3 regions of the Syntrophotalea acetylenica genome follow, and region 1 is predicted to be linked to each of the others. Evidence: riboswitches for the same ligand, from Rfam matches in the RefSeq annotation. Region 1 holds a riboswitch; each other region holds the start of a gene.
What was found. Region 1 has a riboswitch for molybdenum cofactor ahead of A6070_RS12355 (aldehyde ferredoxin oxidoreductase C-terminal domain-containing protein). Riboswitches for the same ligand answer to the same signal wherever they lie in the genome.

Region 1 (6,804 bases):
TGGATCGGGAGCGCCGAATGCTGCGAGGGCACCGAACAGCTTGTCGAGAAAATCGGTGTGGCCGCCTTTGTGATGGCGCATCAACCGTTCGAGCCCCGGCATGCCAAAAGCCTGCCCCCGGGGATTGAACGCCTCGACCAGGCCATCAGTATACAGCAGGAAACGGTCGCCGCGTCTGAAATGGAAACGGGCTTCGGCAATTTCCGTGTGTTCGAAATACCCCAATGGCGACCCGGTGGCAGCAAGATGAATGAGTTTGTGCCCGCGCCTTACCAGGGGTTGCACCTGACCATTGTTGATATAGCGCATTTCCAGCGTGGCAGGATCGATCACCCCGTAGAACAGGGTAGTGGAAAAAAAATGATCGAGCCGGTGGGAACGCCGGGCAAAGGAAAACAGAAAATCGTTGACCCGGGAGGCCATGTCCACAGGATCGCAGTTGTCGGCGGTGCCGCGATGTATGAACCCGTACAAAAGCGACATGATCACCGATGCCTGCAAACCATGACCGGTGACATCTCCGAGAAAGATAACCTCGCAGCCGTCGGCGAGCGGTATAAAATCGAAATAGTCGCCGCCAAGTCCACGGGCCATGCGGTTCTCGATACCGATACAGCACCAATTGCAGTGCGGCGACCCTTTGGGGAACAACAGTTGCTGAACCTCACTGGCCAGATCGAGATCTGCCTTGCTATGGAACTGCGTGGTCATCATCTCCGCCCTTGATTGATCCGCCCCGAGTTGAATCGGGCGCGCAACGCCGAAAGAGAAACGGCCGGCTCCCGCGGTCAAAAACCGCAACGACTGCCAGGCCGCCCTGTGTTTATTCTACCGCAATCCAGGGCGGTGATCAGCCCGGCTTGTCACTACCGAAATCCTTGAGGTTGGCATCCAGCAGATGTCTGGGCTGCACGTTGCCCAGCGCGCCGACAAGACTGCTGCGCAGATGCGGGATTTCCTGCGCCAGCTGGCCAATCAGCTGTTTCATACGGCGGCGGTTAAGGTCGGTGCGAACCTCTTCAGGACAACCGCAGGGAATGCTGGGCAGGTCGTTGTTCCGCGCAAAAGCGGCAACATCGCTTTCCTCCACATAGACCAGCGGGCGGATCACCGTATGTCGGCCGTTGTCCGCCAGCAGTCTGGCACTCATGGCGGCCAGGGTGCCGACAAAAAACTGATTGAGCAGCAGCGTCTCGATGAAATCGTCCAGATGATGCCCCAACGCCAACTTGTTGCACCCCAGCCGATCGGCTACCGAATACAAAGCACCCCGCCGCAACCGGGCACAAAACGCGCAAACAGACGACCCGGGACGCAATTTCTCCCGGATAATGGCAGCGCAATCGGTACGCTCCATGTGGTAGGCGAAGCCGTGCTCCTTCAGATGCGCTTCCATGATATCCGTACGATAACCGGAAAACCCGGGATCGACATTGACGGCAACCAGTTCGTAACGCACCGGCGCCCGGCGCCTCAAGCTGTCGAGAATATGCAGCAGGGTCCAGGAATCCTTGCCGCCGGATACGGCCACCGCGATTCGGTCCCCCTCTTCAATGAGGTTGAAATCCCCGATGGCCCTGCCGGCCAGTTTTTTTATCTTGCGAAACAGCTTATCTTCGACAATCGGCAAAACAGGCTCCTTCGTAGGGTTTGAATAGGCTGTTTTACGGCATTTCGCCCGGCAATGCAAGTCACTGCCAGGCCGCGCAGGGGATTCCGGCATGCGGGGCCAACAATCGAAGCTTATGAAAGATGGCGGATGTTAAAAAAAATGCCGCCCGGACCAGGGGTCCGGACGGCCAGAACAGGTTTCGGTGGTACGACAGGAAACACAAGACAGCCGGGGCAAAGGGGCCCACCCGGAAGGGCCCCCCTGCCTCGACCTGGCGAAAGCATCAGGCTTCCGCTTGTTCAGAAATTCCAGAATTCATCGATTTCTGCGTCGGTGAAATCCCAGATGGCATTGTGCGGAGGCACTGTCTCAAGAGAAAAGAACTCGGGCAGGCGGTCATCAGCGTTGCTCATGCCGGCGGCCAGATTGAATTCATGCTCCATCTTGAGAATTTTCTTGCCCAGCGCGACAACGCCGTCATTATCCAGCTCAATGCCGAAACGGGCGGCCACCATATCATTCAGCGCTTCGGCGCACTCGGGAATGTCGAGCATCGGGAAAGCCACGAAAACGCACATGCCGGTGCTGTCGATGACGGCAGTGCCGATCTGCAGATTGCGTGACAGCTCAACCTGGCCTTCCTTGCTCAGAGGATCGACGAAACCACCACATTTGAGAATATTGGTGGCGATGCAATAGCCCGAGGTATGGTCAGCACCCATGGTCGAGGTCGCATAGGTGATGCCGATGCCCTTGACCGAACGGGGGTCGTAGGCCGGGATCCCCTGATTTTTGACCACCGGAACCCGGGTCAGTCCGTAGGCTTGTCCGACCGAACCGGTACCGTTGCCGATAATGTGACCGAGCGGCGTGCCCTTGCCGACCTCTTCGCGCAGCAGGCGGATGGCCCCTTTACCGTCCCCCCAGGGGATGATGCCGGCCTCCATGACCACACCCATGGTGACCACGCCCTCGATGGAGTCGATGCCGATGTCATCCATGATATTGTCACAGGTAGCGATATCGTCCAGATCCTGGATGAGGCAGTCGGCGCCAAGTCCCCAGATAGTCTCGTACTCAAAACCGGAGGTAAGATAGTTGCCGTCCTTGTCGTTGTAGACCTGCGAGCACTGGATCATACATCCGGCATGGCAACCGTGCTTGGGGTGTCCCTTGCGCTCGACGATGGTGTCATGCATGGTCTCGCCGGAAATCTTGTCGTGATGATCGCACTGGCCGTAACGGAAGTTCTTGGTCGGCAGACCACCTGCTTCATGAAGGATATTGACCAGGATGTTGGTGCCGTAAGTCGGCAGCCCCTGACCGGAAACGGGATGATCCAGCAACGCCTTGGCAAACACCTTGGCGGCTTTTTTGAATTTCTCGGGATCGGCAATTTCGACCTTGCCGGCGCCGGTACCGTCGACGGTGATGCACTTGATTTTTTTGGAGCCCATGACCGCGCCCATGCCGCCCCGGCCATGAGACCGGATTTTGTGGTCGGGGTCCTTCACCGAAATGTTGGCCGCCGCCATGCGCTTTTCGCCGGGGATGCCGATGGACATGACGCCGACCTTGTCGCCAAAACGTTTTTCCATTTCAGCGATAACGGCGAAGTTCTGCATGCCGACCACCTCGGTCTCTTCGTGGATGGTTACGCCGTCCTTGTCCACGTGCAGCCGATACCATTTATCCTCGGCCGGACGGCCTTCGATAATCATGGCATGGATGCCGAGCTTGGCGAACTGCTGGGCGGTGGTTCCGCCGGAGTTGGATTCCTTGATGCCGTAGGTCAGCGGGCTTTTGCCGCCACAGGACATACGGCCGGAGTTGGCGGCCGGCGTGCCGGACAACATGCCGGGCGCAAACACCAGCTTGTTGTTGGGTCCCAGAGGATGGCAGGTCGGGACAACCTCGGATGCCACGATAGTGGTGGTCAGGGCACGACCGCCGAGGGTTTTCCATTCGGCCGGGACTTCCTCCGTCTTGACCGTCAGATCGGACATGTTGACGCGAACGATGTGCATAAAATCTTTCCTCCCCATGCGATAAATAAATGGAACGGAATTCCGGGCATATCTCCTTTCCAAGCGCGGGAGGCACCGCCGTTTCCAGCGGAACCCTTTGGCCGCCTGCCCTGGGGGCCTTCCCCTTAGGCAAGACTGGCTCGGAGACTGGCGCACATTGAAACGATCTCCGGCATCCGCAACGGCAGTTAAACACATCGGGACCAGATATATCGTTCGGGGGTTTTATAGCACAAGGAGCATCGGCCCGACAGGTGATCAATCGGGGATTTTAAGGGTATGAAAGCATACCCGATCAAACATAAATACGCCGGATAACCTGTTCGATGGTGTATACATTGGCGGGTCACATGCAGCCCATGGGAAGATTTGCCAGGCAGGCGAACAATGTTGCTCAGCCGGCATCTTCTTGGCCGGCAGAGACACGACGTCCGATAAGATAGGAGTGCAGGTTGACATTTTTGCCGCGCAGCCCCAGCTTGCGGCGGATGTTTTTCCGATGGGTCTGTACCGTTTCAAAGGCCAGATTCATGGCTTCGCAAATATCATTGGTGGAGCATCCGGCCTGAATGAACTGGCAGATGCGCATTTCGGTTCTGCTCAGTTTCATCAGCCCCGCATCGAGTTCCGCCGCGGTACCGCTGGTCAGGCCGATGAGCTGCTCCCGCACCAGGTCGATATAACTGGAGCGGATGGCCTCCGACGGTTCACTGGCAATGCGTTCCAGCGCCGGCAGCAGATGGGAACGGATGCGTCGCGCCAGGTTCTGCTCGAATTCCTTGCGCTGCCCGTCGACGCTCTTCATGACGTTGCGCAAGGTAACGTTCATCTCTTCCACCTGCTGTTTTTCCAGCCGCAGACGTCTTTCGAGGGCTTTCTGGCGGGAAATGTCCCGCACGATCACCGGCCAGAACAAGTGCCCGTCGATCTCGACGCGGGTTACCATAAAACTGGCCGGAAGCATGCCGCCGTCACAGCGCCGCACCTGCATTTCGGCGCTCATGCTCGATTCGCCAGACAGCGCCGCGACACAGGACATCAGCGTCCAGCGGCCGTGATTATCGATCAGATCCCTAAGATCCCGGCCAAGCAGTTGTTGCGGGTCGCAACCATAAATCTGGCCGGCGCGCTGGTTGGCTTTGACAATCCGGTAAGCGTCGCCAAGCAGCACAATGCCGTTGCCGACGGACTGAAAGATAAGGCGTAGCATTTTCTCGGAATTGGCCAGAGCCTGGGTCCGCTCCGCGACCAGCTTCTCGAGATGCTGACGGTTGTCGACCAGCCAGGTGATATCGTTGAGGATAAGGATAAATCCCCTTGGCCCGTCGGCATGGGGCGCATAGGCAACCAGCCGCAGATTGAACCACTGCCCGGACCGCGAAAGAAAAATCTCATGGTGAGTATCCGGCGCATAGGCGCGCAAGGCTGCCTCCAGATCAGCTGCGGGCAATTCGAGCAACTCCCAGAAAGGCACGCCACACCATGCATATTCGACAAAAAAATGCTCGGCGGCGGGGTTGAGCTGAAAAACCATTCCCTGATGGTCGGCGACCATGACCAGGTTGGTGGTGGCGGAGAAGATGCACTGCAATTGATGAAATTCAAAATCCTGCAGAAGGTTCTCCCCACCGGTCTGGTCGTGCCTGCCCCTTGCTCCGGCCTCATTCTTCGCATTCTGTACCATCTTCTCTGCCCTTTCTTGCTTCCCTTGCAGCCCCCGGCAGCATATCGGGAATCGTTCCGGACCGCAAGGCCCCGGGCCGTTGGCTGCGGCAGTTCCAGGCCCGACTTTTTTATTGACAAGAGCCAGACAAACATAAATAATTTGCCCTTAGCTGTTTCTTATTATTTACATCACACTTCTGATAATTTTCAGGTATTTGTTATTTCAAACTCTCGCCGCCCCACATGCCCCGATGCCGGGATGACTGCCATGAAAGATCCGGACAAACTGTTATGCATTCTGCGCCGCGATGGCTTCATCCTTGGCGGCAACCAGGCGTGGAAGCTCTTTCTCAAACATAAATTCGACCACCCTCCGCCTGCCTTCCTGCACGATATCCTGCTGCCCGAGCAGGAAAATCGTTGGCAGCGCGTTCTTGAAAAACTTCGCCGCCTGCCCGGCACCTCGGCGCTGTTCGCCTGTCGGGACCGGAGTGGGCAGGTCCGCTATCTCCATGGCCGCTTTTCAGCCGGCATGCCGGTTCTGCAATCCGCCATCCAGGCAAGTTTCCGCGATATCACCGCCCGCTATCGCAACAAACAACTGTGCCGGCAAAACCTGCGGACACTGGTTCGAATGGCGGCGAACACCCGCACCGCGGTGGCCCTGCTCGACGAACAGGGCCAGGTACGGCACTGGAGTCGGCATGCTGCCCGGCTTTCCGGATACAACCGATCCGAGGTGTATCGGCACCAGTTGCCGGCCATCCTCGCCCCCGAACAGCCAACGGCGATTGCACCTCTGCAAGTCGCCACGGAGCCAAACCGGAAAACGACCGCTTTTACGGAAGGCAGCCACACGCTGGTCTGCCGGCGCAAGGACGGGACGGTCAGATCCTTTGACTTCTGCGTCGCGCCGTTTTCCACGGGGCAGCGGAGCTATACGGCCGTTCTTTTCACCGAGACCGCGCAAATTTCCGTCAATCCCGGAAAAATTCCACAGCTTGCCTACTACGATCCCCTGACGGGCCTGCCCAGCCGGGCACTGCTGAAAGAACGTCTGCAGCAATCGCTGGCGGAAGCCAGGCGTTTCAAGCATCCGCTGGCGGTGCTGTTTCTGGACCTGGACCACTTCAAGCAGGTCAATGACAATCTGGGCCACGCCGTCGGCGATCAGGTCCTCAAACTGGCGGCAAAGCGTCTGCAGGACTGCCTGCGCGGCAATGACACGGTTGCGCGATTCGGCGGTGACGAGTTCATTGTAGTGTTGTCCGGCTTCCGTGAAGCGGAAAACATGCCGGGAATACTGCGAAAAATATTCGCCAGCCTGGCACCGGAATATTGCGTCGAAGGACACCGGATTCGCCTCAACGCCAGCATCGGACTGGCCCTTTTCCCCGAAGACGGCCAAAACCCGGAGCAGTTGCTGCGCCATGCCGATACGGCCATGTATGTGGCAAAAAAAGAAGCCGGCGACAGTTACCGGTTCTTTTCCCCGGAAAT
Region 2 (6,804 bases), 1.1 Mb from region 1:
GGGCCCGCCAGGATTCAGCGCTGATTTTCGGTGGTGCGCTTGCCCTTGCGGTAATCATACTGGTCAAGGCCGAGCCGCTTGAGGGTTTCCGGAGTGGGGATACCCCACTCGTCCCAGTTGCGGGCGCGGTAGTAATCCCGCAGCTGGTAGCCCAGGTCGGGCACGTAATCGCCGGAGCCGCCCTGGCGGGGGCTGGCAAGGATACGCGGCGGCAGGGTGTCGTCCTTGCGGCTGACCCCCTCGCGGGTGTTGAACAGACGTTTCATATTGAAAATCCGCTCGCCGCACTCGATCCATTGCTCGTTGGTGAGGTCCCAGCCGACGATATGGTTGAGAAACTGCGTCATGGGCCCGACAGTCATACCGCCGAACACGGAGAATTTGCAGAGTTTCAGCGAATCCATCATGCTCATGAAATTCTGCATGTCGGCAACGAACTTGCCCTTTCCTTCATTGGTATAGGGGGGCATCGGGGCGTCGTAGCCGAGGTCCGCGATATTCAGGCAGCCTTCTCCCTCGAAGTCCTGGTTATAGGCCTGCATGTGGCAGGCACCCCGGTTGGAGGTGGCATAGGCAACGCCGAGACCGCCGCGGCCGCGGGGGTCATGCGCGGGGAAGTCCATGCCCTTGACGTGAACGGCGAATTCCGCACTGGCGGGGCCAACCCGCTTGATGGCTTCCAGGATGCCCTGGGAGCAGGGATCCCCGATGCCTTCGCGCAGGGCGATCTTCCTGATCATCTCGACCATGGCCAAGCCGTTGCCCCAGGTCATCTCCAGGCCATCCGTGTCGCTCTCGTCGATCATGCCATGCTCCCAGGCTTCCATAAGGAAACTGATGAGAGCGGAGGCGGAGATGGTATCGATGCCATAATCGTTGCAGAATTCCGCACCCTTGGAGATGGCTTCCACATCATCAATCAGACAGTTGGAACCGAGCATGCCAAGGGTTTCGTATTCGGGACCGCCCCCCTTCTCCATCTTGAACGCACCAGAAGGGATTTCCACGGTACGGCCGCAACCAATCAAGCAGTTGCCGCAATGGTAACGCTTTTTGAGAATGGTCTTGGCCAGGTGCTGGCCGGAAACCTTTTCAGCCTTGTCCCAATGGCCCCACAGCCAGTTCTTGATCGGCAGGTCACCGACATCGTTGAAAATTTCCACGGCGCAGGATGTACCGTAGGTGCCAAGCGGTCCATCGTAGACATCCTTGAAGTTTTCGCGGAATTTCTGAATCATTTCTTCATAAGGCTCGGGCCTGGCAATGGGGACATTCTTGCTGCCCTTGCAAGCGATCGCCTTGAGATTTTTGGAACCCATGACGGCGCCGCCGCCGCCGCGCCCCGCGGTGCGGCCCTCGCGACCATCGGTCATGATGGAGGCTATCTTGACCAATTTTTCTCCGGCCTGTCCGATGGAAATGGCCTGGGAACCTTTGCCCAGCTCTTCCTTGAGAAGCCTGTCGGTTTCAAAGGTGCCTTTACCCCACAGCTGGTCGGCTTTTTTGATCTGGATATCGTCGTCGACGATGGTGATATACACTGGCTGTTTGGCCTTGCCCTTGACCATAAGACCGTCAAGGCCGCAGGCTTTAAGGGCGCCGCCCCATTTCCCCCCGCAGTCGGATTCGAGGTAAATGCCGGTCAGGGGTCCCTTGGTAATCAGCTCCCAGCGTCCCGCCTGAGCCACCTTGGTCCCGTTGTACGGCCCGGTCATGCAGATCAGTACATTTTCCGGTCCCAGCGGATCGATACCCGCCCTGGTGTTTTCGTACAGAAGCTTGGCGCCAAGTCCGCTGCCGCCAATAAATTTTTTCAGGTCTTCTTCACTGGGCCTGAGATATTCCACTGTTTCCGTGGTCAAATCGATTACCGCGATTTTCTGCCAGTACCCACCTAACATGATTTCTCTCCCTTACTCCGATGAGTTTGCGCAATTTCGACGCATCTCCTTTCCACAAGGGAGGCCCCGCCGTTTCCAGCGAAACCCTGCCGGCCCGCCATCCTTGAGGTACACCCTTTTAGGGTGACGGGCTCGGAGACCGATAACGGTATGAAGCTTCAGGGGAGGGGGAACGTTTAGTGACCGGGGGAGTCCTGAATCAGATCCTTATACATTCCGGAAAACATTTCAAGATAATTTTTATATTATTTGGCTATTTTTTTTAACCACAACGCATTTTTATTCTGGAACTCATGGATTTCAGCCTGTTCCGGCCTCACGGATTTTTCATGGTTGAGGTATACTGCTTTCGTGCATCCTTATTCACGCAGGGGGTCGACAATGCCTCATCAACCAAAAAAAGTTTCCCAGTCACGCGTCGTGCTGGCCCAGGTCGCCATGCCGGGCGATGCGAACCCGGCCGGCAACGTCCATGGCGGCTCGATCATGAAGCTGATCGACAATGCCGCCGGGGTGGTTGCCATGCGCCACACCCGCCGCAACATCGTCACGGCATCCATTGACAGGCTCGATTTTCACTGCCCGGTGTTCGTTGGCAATCTGATCGTTCTCAAAGCCAGCATGAACCGGGTCGGGAACACATCCATGGAAGTCGGCGTCCGGGTTGAAGCCGAAAATGTCATGACCGGCGAAGTAAGGCATACGGCGTCAGCCTACCTGACCTTTGTGGCGCTGGACAGTAATGGTTGTCCAACCAAGGTGCCTGACCTGATCGTAGAGACGCAGGAAGATGAGCGCCGCCTGGCCGAGGCCCTGGCCCGCTACGCACACCGAAAACGGGACAAGCGATAAAAACGCACCGGCATATGCCCCGCGGCACCGCCGGAGATCGGCTTCCGCGGCAAGGGACAGGCCACGCAGATCAAAAAAAACTGGCATTTGGGCGCGTTTAGGCTCATGATGCCGCGGGAGCACTGCCCTAATCGAAATTTACCATCCGGAGCGCACCACCATGGAAGACATCGATCTCGACCTTCTCCATTACCTGATTTACATCGACACAGATTACATAAAAGCCGTCGTGGCCGACACGACCTATCTACCCCGAACCGTCCTCGGAGTAGGTACTTTTCTCCTGGACAACGATGGCGATATCGACCTGTTAACAGCCAAACAACAGGTAACTTTCGATAAATTCATCCGTCCGCTGCTGTTTGATGTAGCATGCCAGGGGCTTGCCGGGCCGGAAACCTGCATGGGCAACGGGCGCATCGAATCGAATCTGCTAATGCCCTGCTATCGGGACAATATCTTCCGATGCCGTGCCTGCCGCGCTGCCATCGCCTCATCCACCGCGCCATGAACCGACGGACGGCATGCCGTAACCAACACCGGGCGTTCAAACAATCGCGAGGGGCATGAAAACCGGTAGTCAATGGGACAAACACCCACGCAATCTAGGACTTTTACTCAGGAAAGCACATCATGAGCAAAGATCTGTATGTCAAAAACCTACCCGCCGAAATGACCGAGGAAGAATTGCGTAAACTGTTTTCGGTGGCAGGCAAGGTTTCCTATATCCATATGGGAACGGATACCCGAAGCGGCCAGGACCGCGTCTATGCCTATATCAAAATGGCCAGTGAAACCGAAGCCAAAGAGGCTGTTTTATGCCTTGACGAAGCCCGCATCGGCAACCGCCAGATCTCGGTGAGTATTGCCAGGGCACAAAATTCCGCGCCAGAAAAAGATACAGCCGCCCCCCAAAAAAAGGTTCCGTTCAAACCACGGGGGAAGCCCCGCAAATAAATTTTTGTCAGACACCAGTTGCAAAAAAGGGCGGGCTGCGCAGATGCGCGGCCCGCCCTTTTTACGACATTCCAGGAGAATATCCGTTTAAACGATGGCTTTCATGCCCTGCATGGCGGCACGCAGTTCCTCGCCCACTTCCTCGATGAGATGAGCACGGATCTCGGCATTGACGTCCACCAGGGTGCGGTTATCGACGCTGTTGTCCTTAACGGACAGCCCCTTGCCGATAACATCGGTGCCAACCTTGGCCATGAAATCCTGCAGCAGGGGCACACAGGCATGGCTGAAAAGGTAGCAGCCATATTCGGCAGTGTCGGAAATGACGCGGTTCATCTCGTAAAGTTTCTTGCGGGCAATGGTGTTGGCGATAAGCGGCGTTTCGTGCAGCGACTCGTAGTAAGCCGACTCGGGCTCGATGCCGGAAGAGACCATGGTTTCAAAGGCCAGCTCGACGCCGGCCTTGACCATGGCCACCATCAGGATCCCCTTGTCGAAATATTCCTGCTCGGAGATTTCACCGGCACCTTCGGTCTGCTCGAAGGCGGTCTTGCCGGTCTCCTCGCGCCAGGTCAGCAGCTTGACGTCGTCGTTGGCCCAGTCCTCCATCATGGTGCGGGAAAACTCACCGGACAGGATGTCGTCCATATGCTTCTCGAACAAGGAACGCATGATGTCCTTGAGTTCGGCGGCCAGCTCAAAGGCTACCAGCTTGGCCGGATTGGAGAGCCGGTCCATCATGGTGGTGATGCCGCCATGCTTGAGTGCCTCGGTGACGGTTTCCCAGCCATACTGAATAAGTTTGGCGGCGTAGGGTGCATCGATACCTTCGGCGACCATTTTGTCGAAGCACAGCAGGCTGCCGGCCTGCAGCATGCCGCAAAGGATGGTCTGCTCACCCATCAGGTCGGATTTGACCTCGGCAACAAAAGAGGATTCCAGTACTCCGGCGCGATCGCCACCCTGGGCGGAGCACAGGGCCTTGGCGATCTCCAGGCCGTCGCCGTTGGGATCATTCTCGCCGTGCACCGCGATCAGGGTCGGCACGCCAAAACCGCGTTTGTACTCTTCGCGCACTTCAGTGCCGGGGCATTTGGGAGCGACCATGATAACGGTCAGGTCCTTGCGAATCCGGGTCCCTTCCTCAACTATATTGAAACCGTGAGCATAACTGAACACCGCGCCCTGCTTCATCATCGGCACGACGGTGTTGACCACGCTGGTGTGCTGCTTGTCGGGGGTCAGATTCATGACGATGTCGGCGGTGGGAAGCATTTCTTCGTAGGTGCCGACGGCAAAACCGTTTTCGCTGGCGTTCAGATAGGACTGACGCTTCTGCTCGATGGCGCCTTTGCGCAGGGCATAGGAGACATCCAGACCGCTGTCGCGCATGTTGAGGCCCTGGTTGAGGCCCTGGGCACCGCAACCGACGATGACGATCTTTTTGCCTTTGACGTATTCGCAACCGTTAGTGAATTCAGAGGCTTCCATGAAACGGCAGGTGCCGAGTTCCTGCAGCTGACGACGCAGCGGCAGCGAGTTGAAATAATTCTGTCCCATCGTTGTTCTCCTTTATCCGGTGGTTTGCATGCAGGTCAAAATCGCCAGAGTCTACGGAAAAATACCTGATTTTGCCTATTGCGTAAATTGATTTGTTATGAATACAGTATTGCATATCACGCAATCTGGAGAGAGAATGGACATCCGTGAACTGGAAATTTTTCTGACGGTGGCCGACCTGCTTCATTTTGGGCGCGCCAGCCAGGCCTGCAACCTCAGTCCCTCCGCCCTGACACGCACCATCCAGCGACTTGAAGATGAAATCGAACAGCCCCTGTTCGTGCGTGACAACCGCCGTGTCGCCCTCACACCGGCAGGTGAGCGCTTCCGTGATTACGCGCGCCGGTCGGTACAGGAATGGAAGTCCTTTCGCGGCGCCGTCAAGGGCACGGAAGCCATCAGCGGCACCCTCTCTATCTACGCTTCCGTCACCGCCGTCTACAGCCTGCTGCCGCGGCTGCTCGAAGCGTTCCGCAGCGCTCACCGCGATGTGCAGCTGGAACTGAGCACCGGCGCCGCCGAGCGGGCCGTGGCGCAAGTGCAAAACGGCGAGATCGACCTGGCCGTCGCCGCCCTGCCCGATCGTCAGCAGGCACATCTCGAATTTCTGCCCATCATCAGCACGCCACTGCTGTTTATCGCCCCCAGGCAGAAGGAAGGACTGCCGCTGCCGCTGCGCGACGGTCAACTCGACCTGCGCCGCACGCCACTGGTGGTGCCCCAGAAAGGCTTGTCGCGACGGCGCCTCGACCAATGGCTCAGGACGCGGCGCATCCTGCCCAACATCACGTCGGAAGTGTCCGGCAACGAGGCCCTCATCGCCATGGTGCGTCTTGGCTGCGGCATCGGCATCGTGCCGGAGCTGGTGCTGGCGCGCAGCCCGTTCCGCGACGAAGTGCGCATCCTCGAAACGGCACCACAGCTGTCTCCCTATGTGGTGGGATTGTGCTCCACCCGCCGCAACCTGCAACGCCCGGTGGTAAGAGCCTTCTGGCAACTGGCGGAAAAACGCTCGGGGGTCAAGGTCGATTTCTAAGCGCTTTCACCCCTCGCGATTGGGAAACCTGATGATTTCTCCGGAGGGGGTTCGCAGTACGGCACTATCGCCCAGCCGCACCAGATACTCCGGCAGCAGGGGAATCTTGCCCTTGCCGCCCGGCGCATCAATGACATAATGGGGCACAGCGAGTCCCGACACCGGCCCGCGCAATGCCGCCACGATATTCAGGCCAGTCTCGATACGGGTACGAAAGTGCCCGGTGCCCGCCGCAAGGTCCATATGATGCAGATAGTAGGGGCGCACCCTTATTTTAAGCAGTCCCGCGACCAGATCGCGCATGATCTCCGGACGATCGTTGACCCCCCGCAGCAAGACCGTCTGGTTGCCCAGGGGCACGCCGGCATCGGCCAGCCGCCGGCAGGCTTCCGCCGACAATGCCGTCAATTCGCGCGGATGATTGAAATGGGTGTTGAAATACAAGGGATGGTAGCGGCGCAGCATATTGCACAGCCCTTCGGTAATTCGCTGCGGCAA
Region 3 (6,804 bases), 290 kb from region 1:
AAGTCGAGGAAACACGATGATGAATGATCCCTGCGCCTGTCGCCAAACCTGCTTACGCACGATCTTTTCAAGATCCGCCAAACACCTCGTCCTGCTGAGCCTTTTGCTGCTGGCGGGAACCTTGCCCCTGGCCGCGGCGCAACCGTTGCCCGTCACGGAAGACGCACAACGCCAACCTGCCGCCGAGGCATCACCCGAAACCGGCGTCATGCCGGAAAGCGCGGCGGATCCTGCCGAGACAGCACGGCGTGCCTGTTTTGAACGTGTCTGGTCCGATTACCAGAACGATGTGTGGTTCTATGGCGAAGATGGCCGGCGCGTGCTACCCCGACCGGACCTGAAATGGCTGGTGGTGCGGCTCGCCGATGGCGGCCCGGCCCCGGCCGGAAGCGCGGTCGAATCTCCGGCCCCTGTCCCCGCCGATACAAGCATCACACCTGCCGCACCGGAAAACACGGCACCGGAAACCACGGACAGCGGTCCCGACATCGCCGGCGAGGCTCAGGCCATCGATAGCCCGACCGTCGAGCCCCCTTCGTTTGACACCCTCAATGAACGGTACGGCGAATATTTCAGCCATATCCTGTACGATCCCTTGCGGGCTCCGTCCACGGCCGCCTACCGATTAAGGCGCGACCTGTCCCAGGAAGCCTATCAGAGTCTGCTGACCCGCCTGCAACAGGACCGGATGGTACGTTACGCGCATCCGGCCTGGAACATCGGCGACCGCCTCTTCGCCCCTCTGGAACAGATCGAAATCATCTGGAAAACCGCCAGCGACGCGCGCCGTCGACAGGCACTGCTACAAGCTGTCGCCGCAACGGCCGACGGTGACGGCCCGGTTTCCAGCCGGCAGCAGGTCACCATCGATCCCTGTCGGCAAAGCGTCTGGGAAAGCGCCAACCTGCTTGCCGAAGACATTCTGGTGGAGCAGGCCCGGCCGCTGCTGATGCCGTTGGTTCCGCCGGTAGGCGTCCGTTTTTCCCTCGGCATGAACGGCGCCACTCCAGGCACCCCGATTCCGTTCGTCCTGGAAATCCGCTTCACCGAACGCATTAAAATCGAATCGAGCACCATCGCCAACCTCAATCTCAAGCCATCGGGGATCTTCCACAATCTGTACGACATCAGCTATGACGCGCCGTTAAGCGCCATAGACCTGAATCACAGCCCCATCCGCATCACCGGAAAACTCAGAATCTACGCCACCGGCGAATACAGCATCCCCGGCATCCCCGTCTATTACATCGACAGCCGCGCGCCTCAAAGCCAGGTGCAGCTGATCAAAACCGTCGAAGAACCGGTGCGCATCGCCGCCATGATCCCGGAAAGCACCGAAGGGTTCGATCTGCAGGTCGCTGCCGCGGGCCCCCTGACAGTGCCCGGACCCCGCCGGGCAACAAGCTCCCTCACTCTCCAGATAACGCTGCTGGCCGTTGGCCTTCTTTTGTCCGGGCTGGCCGCCGTTGCAACATGGTGGTGGCGTAAAAATATGAAAGAAGCGGACATACAGCCCGAAAACCATGTTTTAAATCAGCTGCAAACCGATGTGGACAACGCGATTGCCGCCGTTCGTCAACATGGAAGCCGGGATGCGCTGGCCGGGCTCGGCGTGGCCCTCAAGGCATACCTGGCTGAATTTTCCGGAATCGCCATGGACCGCCAGGGGGGCAGTCACGTGTCATTCCTGCGCCGCATCGAAGCCACCCTTCCAGCATCTGCCCGGCAAGCCGCCTCCGAGGTGCTTGCCTGTATCGACCATAGCTTGGCTCAGGAAACCGCTGGTATCCCGGAAGATCTGACGGCACGGGCGGGATGGCTTATCGAGACCCTGCAGGGATTGGCCAGCCCTGCTCAGCCATCGGACGAGCCGGAGCCAGAACACCATGGCTGATTTGCAACTCCAGTACCCTCTGGCGCTGCTGCTGCTTTTTCTGGCGCCCGGATTCCTGTGGCTGCGCCGGCGCACGCGACGCAAGCTGCCATTTCCCGCGGTGCCCCCGGAAATGGCGCAACTGCGGCCCGGATTCTGGAAACGCAACTACAACGGCATCCTGTTCGCCCTGGTGTATACATGCCTGGTCGCAAGCCTGGCCAATCCCGGCTACTCTCGCGAAACGATGGAAGAATTCATCGAATCGAAATGGATATTCCTGGCCCTTGACCTGTCCGGCTCCATGAAACGTCCGGTCAGCCGCTACTCCGACCAGACCCTGGGAGACCTTGCCCTGGATGGCATCGCTTCGTTTGTCGATATGCGCCGCGACGACGACTACATCGGTTTGATCGCCTTTTCCAGCTATGCCAAACTGCTGGCGCCGCTGACCTTCGACAAGCAACTGCTCAAGGCCAAACTCGATCTGGTGCGCAGCAGAAACCATTCGCGGATTTACCGTGAACTCGGTGCGGGGGGCGGCACCAACGCCTCGGAAGCGGTATGGCTGTCTTTGTCCGCGTTTTTTTCCATGCTGCCCGAGGAAAACCGCTTGACCGTCGAGCAGATTGCCGGCATGCGGGAATTCCTGCTCGGAAAACCGGGATCCTTGCTCGATATCCCGCGGAAAATCCGCGACGCCGCGCTCGGCAGGGGCATGGCCGTCATCCTTTTCACCGACGGGCGCATCGAGCCGACCCAGCGTGCCCATGTGCGCCACGGCGGCCTGCCGAACCTGGTCAACCTCATCACGTTGATGAAAGCGGTCGGCGTGCGGTTTTACATTATTTCCGTTGGCGGCGAAGTCGATCAGGCGGTGGAGGAAGCCATGCAACCGGCGGCGGGCGAAGCCACCGTCGGGCGCATTTTCGTCACCTCCAGGGGACTGGACCAGACACAGATCGAGGAGGTCTACCGGGAAATCGATATTCTGGAGACCAACCGCAACCTGACGCGAATTACCCTGCAACCCCGCTGGCTGCGGCAGCCACTGACCCTTCTGGGGCTTGGACTTGCCATCCTGCATCTGCTGCTGCGCAGCGTACCGGGGTTGCGCAAACTGTAAATGGCACTTTGGACCCATGACACGCCGACCGTTGCCGGCGCGTCTCCCAGGGAAAATTTTCCGCCGACCACTGCGAGGAATGCATCATGGCTCTTTTTTCGAATATTCTTCGGCGTTATCAACCCGCGATCCCCTTCATCCTGGCCACCATCGGCCTCACCGGTTTGCTGCTGGTGACCATTGGCGGCGTCGGCCTGTGGCGCAAGGTCCAGCATCACACGGCTCTGGAAAGGCTCAACACGCGCCTGGCAAGCGTGTCCGGCATCAAAGAACACGCCGCCGCCGCGGCCGAACTTGAAAAAATCACTGCCGATGCCGAAAAATCCGGACTGTCCCTGCCGCAAGCCGAGTATGCCCTGCTGGCGCGCACATGGCGAGCCCGTGTCGACGACTTCAAACAGATCACCGCCGCCCTCAACAATCGTTATCTGGCCGTCTCCCAGCAGCAGGATCTGAAAACTTTTCACGAACAGCTGCTCGCTTTACGCGACAGCTGCACAGCAGCTCTGGAAAACCCCGAAGCCCTTTTTGCCCCCATGCAATGGAAGTTGCACAATCTCAAGGGGAACGTTTCGGTCATGCTGGCCTACAGCGTACTGGCCTTCGAACAGGATGGGCGCAAGGCGGCAAAATTTCTGTCCGACGCCGTTGACGATTACAAAACCGCCATCGATCTCGTCGACGGTCTTCGCAGCACGTCACTGCAAAGGGCAATACCACGCTGGAACCTGGAACTTATCGTCGGGCTCGGTGAATACAGGCGCATCGGCCTGAGTGAAATCCCCCAGGAAAACATGTCCGAGGTGCAGGAACAACTCGAGGCGTTCATCCCGGATGTGGCCGGCTTCGCGCCCGGCGTGCCCCTGGACACCAGGGTGGAGAAATAGGCCAACGCCATGCGCTTTAGTCATCCGCACTGTTTCTGGCTGTTACTGCTGCTTGTCCCCGTTGCGTGGCGCATCTGGTCCACGGAGCGGTTTCTGGAGCGGTTGCGGCATCGGTTTCGATTCGATCGTAACGGCAGGGGAGCCTGGAGGCTTTATGGTCGCTGCCTGCTGCCTCTGCTCGGGCTGGCTGGAATGGTAGCCGCACTGGCCGGCCCCGCCATCACCGTCCTGCGGCAGGGAAACATCAGCGACAATCTGGTGCTGGCGATCGGCATCGATGTCAGCAAATCGATGCTCGCCGAAGACATGGCTGTCGGACGGCTATCGGGCCAACCGGCGGTGACCTCCGTATCCAACCGCCTGAATGCCGCCCGGCAACTGGTTCTGACGCTGCTGAGCCGACTGGAGGGAGAAAAGGTCGGTCTGTTCTTTTTTGCGCGCAACGGCATCGAAGTCGTCTCACCGACCCGCGATCACGGATTTCTGCGCTATATGGCGACGCATACCGATCTCGGCGATCTGACCGAATCGGGCAGCAACCTGATAGCCGCACTCGACAGCGGCATACTGATGGCTGCCAGCCAGACCGGCACCCCCGCCCGTGCAGTGATTCTGCTGACAGATGGCGAAGATACCGAAAACAACCAGGCAGAAATCCTGCAAAGCATCACCTCGCGTGACGCGCCCCCGCCCCCCGTGTTTACGATCGGCATCGGCCGCGAACGGGATGTCTTCATCCCCATACGACGCAAAGGCGCCGCCGATATCGACGGTTTTTTCACGGACAGCGAGGATATCCCCCTCAAAACCCGACTCGATGCCCGGACCCTGCGGGCCATCGCCGAAACCACCGGAGGCTCCTATATCCAGCTGACCGGCGAATCGCTCGATGACGTCGCTTCGCAACTGTTGCGCAATATCGGCACCACGGCGGCAACCCCCGCCGATCTGCCCCCGCGCCCCGCGCCTTTCGACCTTGCGCCTCTGTTTCTGGCAACGGGCCTGCTATGCTACATCCTGTTTTTGCTGCTCTAGTCAAAAACCCTGTCAACCCTTGGAAACAAGCCAAAAAACCACGCCGTTTCAATTCCTCCCAAAAACTTTTTTCAATAATGTTTTCAATGTGTTTTGAAATTCTGGAGAGAATTTATGACCATTTTGGAAATGTATACAGCATACCTTATTGAACTTTCGTTCTATTTTGTGTTATAAGTCAACAAATTGGAAAAAGTCTTTGACAACAGCATCAGCACCTGACGCAAAATTCCGATCTCCGAGCCTCGCTGCCTACTGGGAAGGTCCTTATGGCGACAGGCCGAAGGGTTCCGCTGGAAACAGTGGCGCCTCCCTCTCTGGAAAGGAGATTTCACCCGGAACCATTCCAAGAAAAGCAAAATTGGGAGGAAGCAAGACAATGAACAAAATTTTGCGCGTAAACATGAACGACCTTACCTGCAAGGTCGAGGAAGTCCCCGCCGAATACGCCACCCTGGGTGGCCGTGCGCTGACTTCCACCATCGTGGCCAAGGAAGTTCCCCCGCAGTGCCATCCCCTCGGCCCCAACAACAAACTGATTTTTGCTCCCGGCATGCTGTCCGGCACCCCGGCCGCCAACTCCGGCCGCATGTCTGCCGGCGCCAAGAGCCCGCTGACCGGCACCATCAAGGAATCGAACTCCGGCGGCACCAGCGCTCAGCAGTTCGCCAAAATGGGCATCAAGGCCATGATCATCGAAGGCCAGCCCAAGGATGACAAATGGTACCGCCTGCATGTCACCATGGACGGCGTGACCTTCGAGGACGCCTCCGAGCTGGTCGGCAAGCAGAACTTCGACGTCATTGACGCCATGAACGCCAAATACGATACCAAAATCGGCGTCATGACCATCGGCATCCCCGGCGAAAACCGCCTGGCCGCCGCCAACATCTCGGTGAAGGACCCCGACCAGAAGATCCGCTCCCATGGCCGCGGCGGTCTCGGCGCCGTTATGGGCTCCAAGAAAATCAAGTGTATCACCATTGACGCCACCGGCGCCGGCAAGGTTGAAATTGCGAATCCCGAAAAATTCCGCGCCGCCGCCAAGGTTTTCGCCAAAGGCATGCTCGATCACCCCGTAAGCGGCGAGGGTCTGCCCACCTACGGCACCAACGTTCTGATCAACATCCTGAACGAAGCCGGCGGCCTGCCGACCAAGAACTTCAGGTACGGTACCTGTGAACACCATGACCTGGTGTCCGGTGAAACCATGTACGACACCATCGTCAAGCGCGGTGGCCACCACAAGCATGGCTGCCACGCCGGTTGCATCATCCAGTGCTCCCAGGTTTATGTTGACGAAGCCGGCGCGTACATCACCTCCGGTTTCGAATACGAGACCGTCTGGGGTCTGGGCATCAACTGCCTGATCCAGAGCCTCGACGACTGCGCCCGCATCGATAACGCCATGGACAACATCGGCATCGACTCCATCGAAGGCGCCGTATTGCTCGCCGTCGCCATGGACGCCGGCGTATTGCCCTGGGGCGATGGCAAGGAAGCCCTGCGCATCATGAACGAGGAAATCGGCAAATGCACCCCGCTGGGCCGCATCCTCGGCAACGGCACCGCCTCCGTCGGCCAGGCCTATGGCCTGACCCGCGTTCCGGTCGTCAAGGGCCAGGGTATCCCGGCTTACGATCCCGCTCGGTCAAGGGTATCGGTATCACTTATGCAACCACGACCATGGGTGCCGACCATACCGCCGGTTACTCCATCGCCACCAACATCCTCAAGGTCGGCGGTTTTGTCGATCCCCTGAAGAAGGACGGCCAGGTTGAGTTGTCCCGCAACCTGCAGATCGCCACCACCTCCATTGACAGCACCGGTATGTGCATCTTCGTGGCCTTCCCCGCTCTGGACATCCCCGAAGTTCTGCCCGC

Region 2: linked by a shared signal. The riboswitch ahead of A6070_RS02695 (aldehyde ferredoxin oxidoreductase family protein) and the one ahead of A6070_RS12355 (aldehyde ferredoxin oxidoreductase C-terminal domain-containing protein) in region 1 are both predicted to bind molybdenum cofactor.
Region 3: linked by a shared signal. The riboswitch ahead of A6070_RS13770 (aldehyde ferredoxin oxidoreductase C-terminal domain-containing protein) and the one ahead of A6070_RS12355 (aldehyde ferredoxin oxidoreductase C-terminal domain-containing protein) in region 1 are both predicted to bind molybdenum cofactor.

The regions. Positions count from the first base shown of each region.
Region 1 is NZ_CP015455.1:2,634,834-2,641,637, forward strand. It holds gene A6070_RS12345 (PP2C family protein-serine/threonine phosphatase) at 1-714, opposite strand, end outside; gene ttcA (tRNA 2-thiocytidine(32) synthetase TtcA) at 851-1,630, opposite strand; gene A6070_RS12355 (aldehyde ferredoxin oxidoreductase C-terminal domain-containing protein) at 1,912-3,639, opposite strand; molybdenum cofactor riboswitch at 3,676-3,797, opposite strand; gene A6070_RS15460 (PAS domain S-box protein) at 4,034-5,323, opposite strand; gene A6070_RS12365 (putative bifunctional diguanylate cyclase/phosphodiesterase) at 5,573-6,804, shown strand, end outside.
Region 2 is NZ_CP015455.1:574,560-581,363, reverse strand. It holds gene A6070_RS02695 (aldehyde ferredoxin oxidoreductase family protein) at 15-1,901, opposite strand; molybdenum cofactor riboswitch at 1,933-2,051, opposite strand; gene A6070_RS02690 (acyl-CoA thioesterase) at 2,283-2,753, shown strand; gene A6070_RS15770 (hypothetical protein) at 2,914-3,264, shown strand; gene A6070_RS02680 (RNA recognition motif domain-containing protein) at 3,387-3,710, shown strand; gene ilvC (ketol-acid reductoisomerase) at 3,798-5,270, opposite strand; gene ilvY (HTH-type transcriptional activator IlvY) at 5,407-6,306, shown strand; gene A6070_RS02665 (KamA family radical SAM protein) at 6,313-6,804, opposite strand, start outside.
Region 3 is NZ_CP015455.1:2,929,399-2,936,202, forward strand. It holds gene A6070_RS13750 (hypothetical protein) at 17-1,894, shown strand; gene A6070_RS13755 (vWA domain-containing protein) at 1,887-2,999, shown strand; gene A6070_RS13760 (hypothetical protein) at 3,086-3,886, shown strand; gene A6070_RS13765 (vWA domain-containing protein) at 3,896-4,921, shown strand; molybdenum cofactor riboswitch at 5,146-5,265, shown strand; partial or broken gene A6070_RS13770 (aldehyde ferredoxin oxidoreductase C-terminal domain-containing protein) at 5,325-6,804, shown strand, end outside.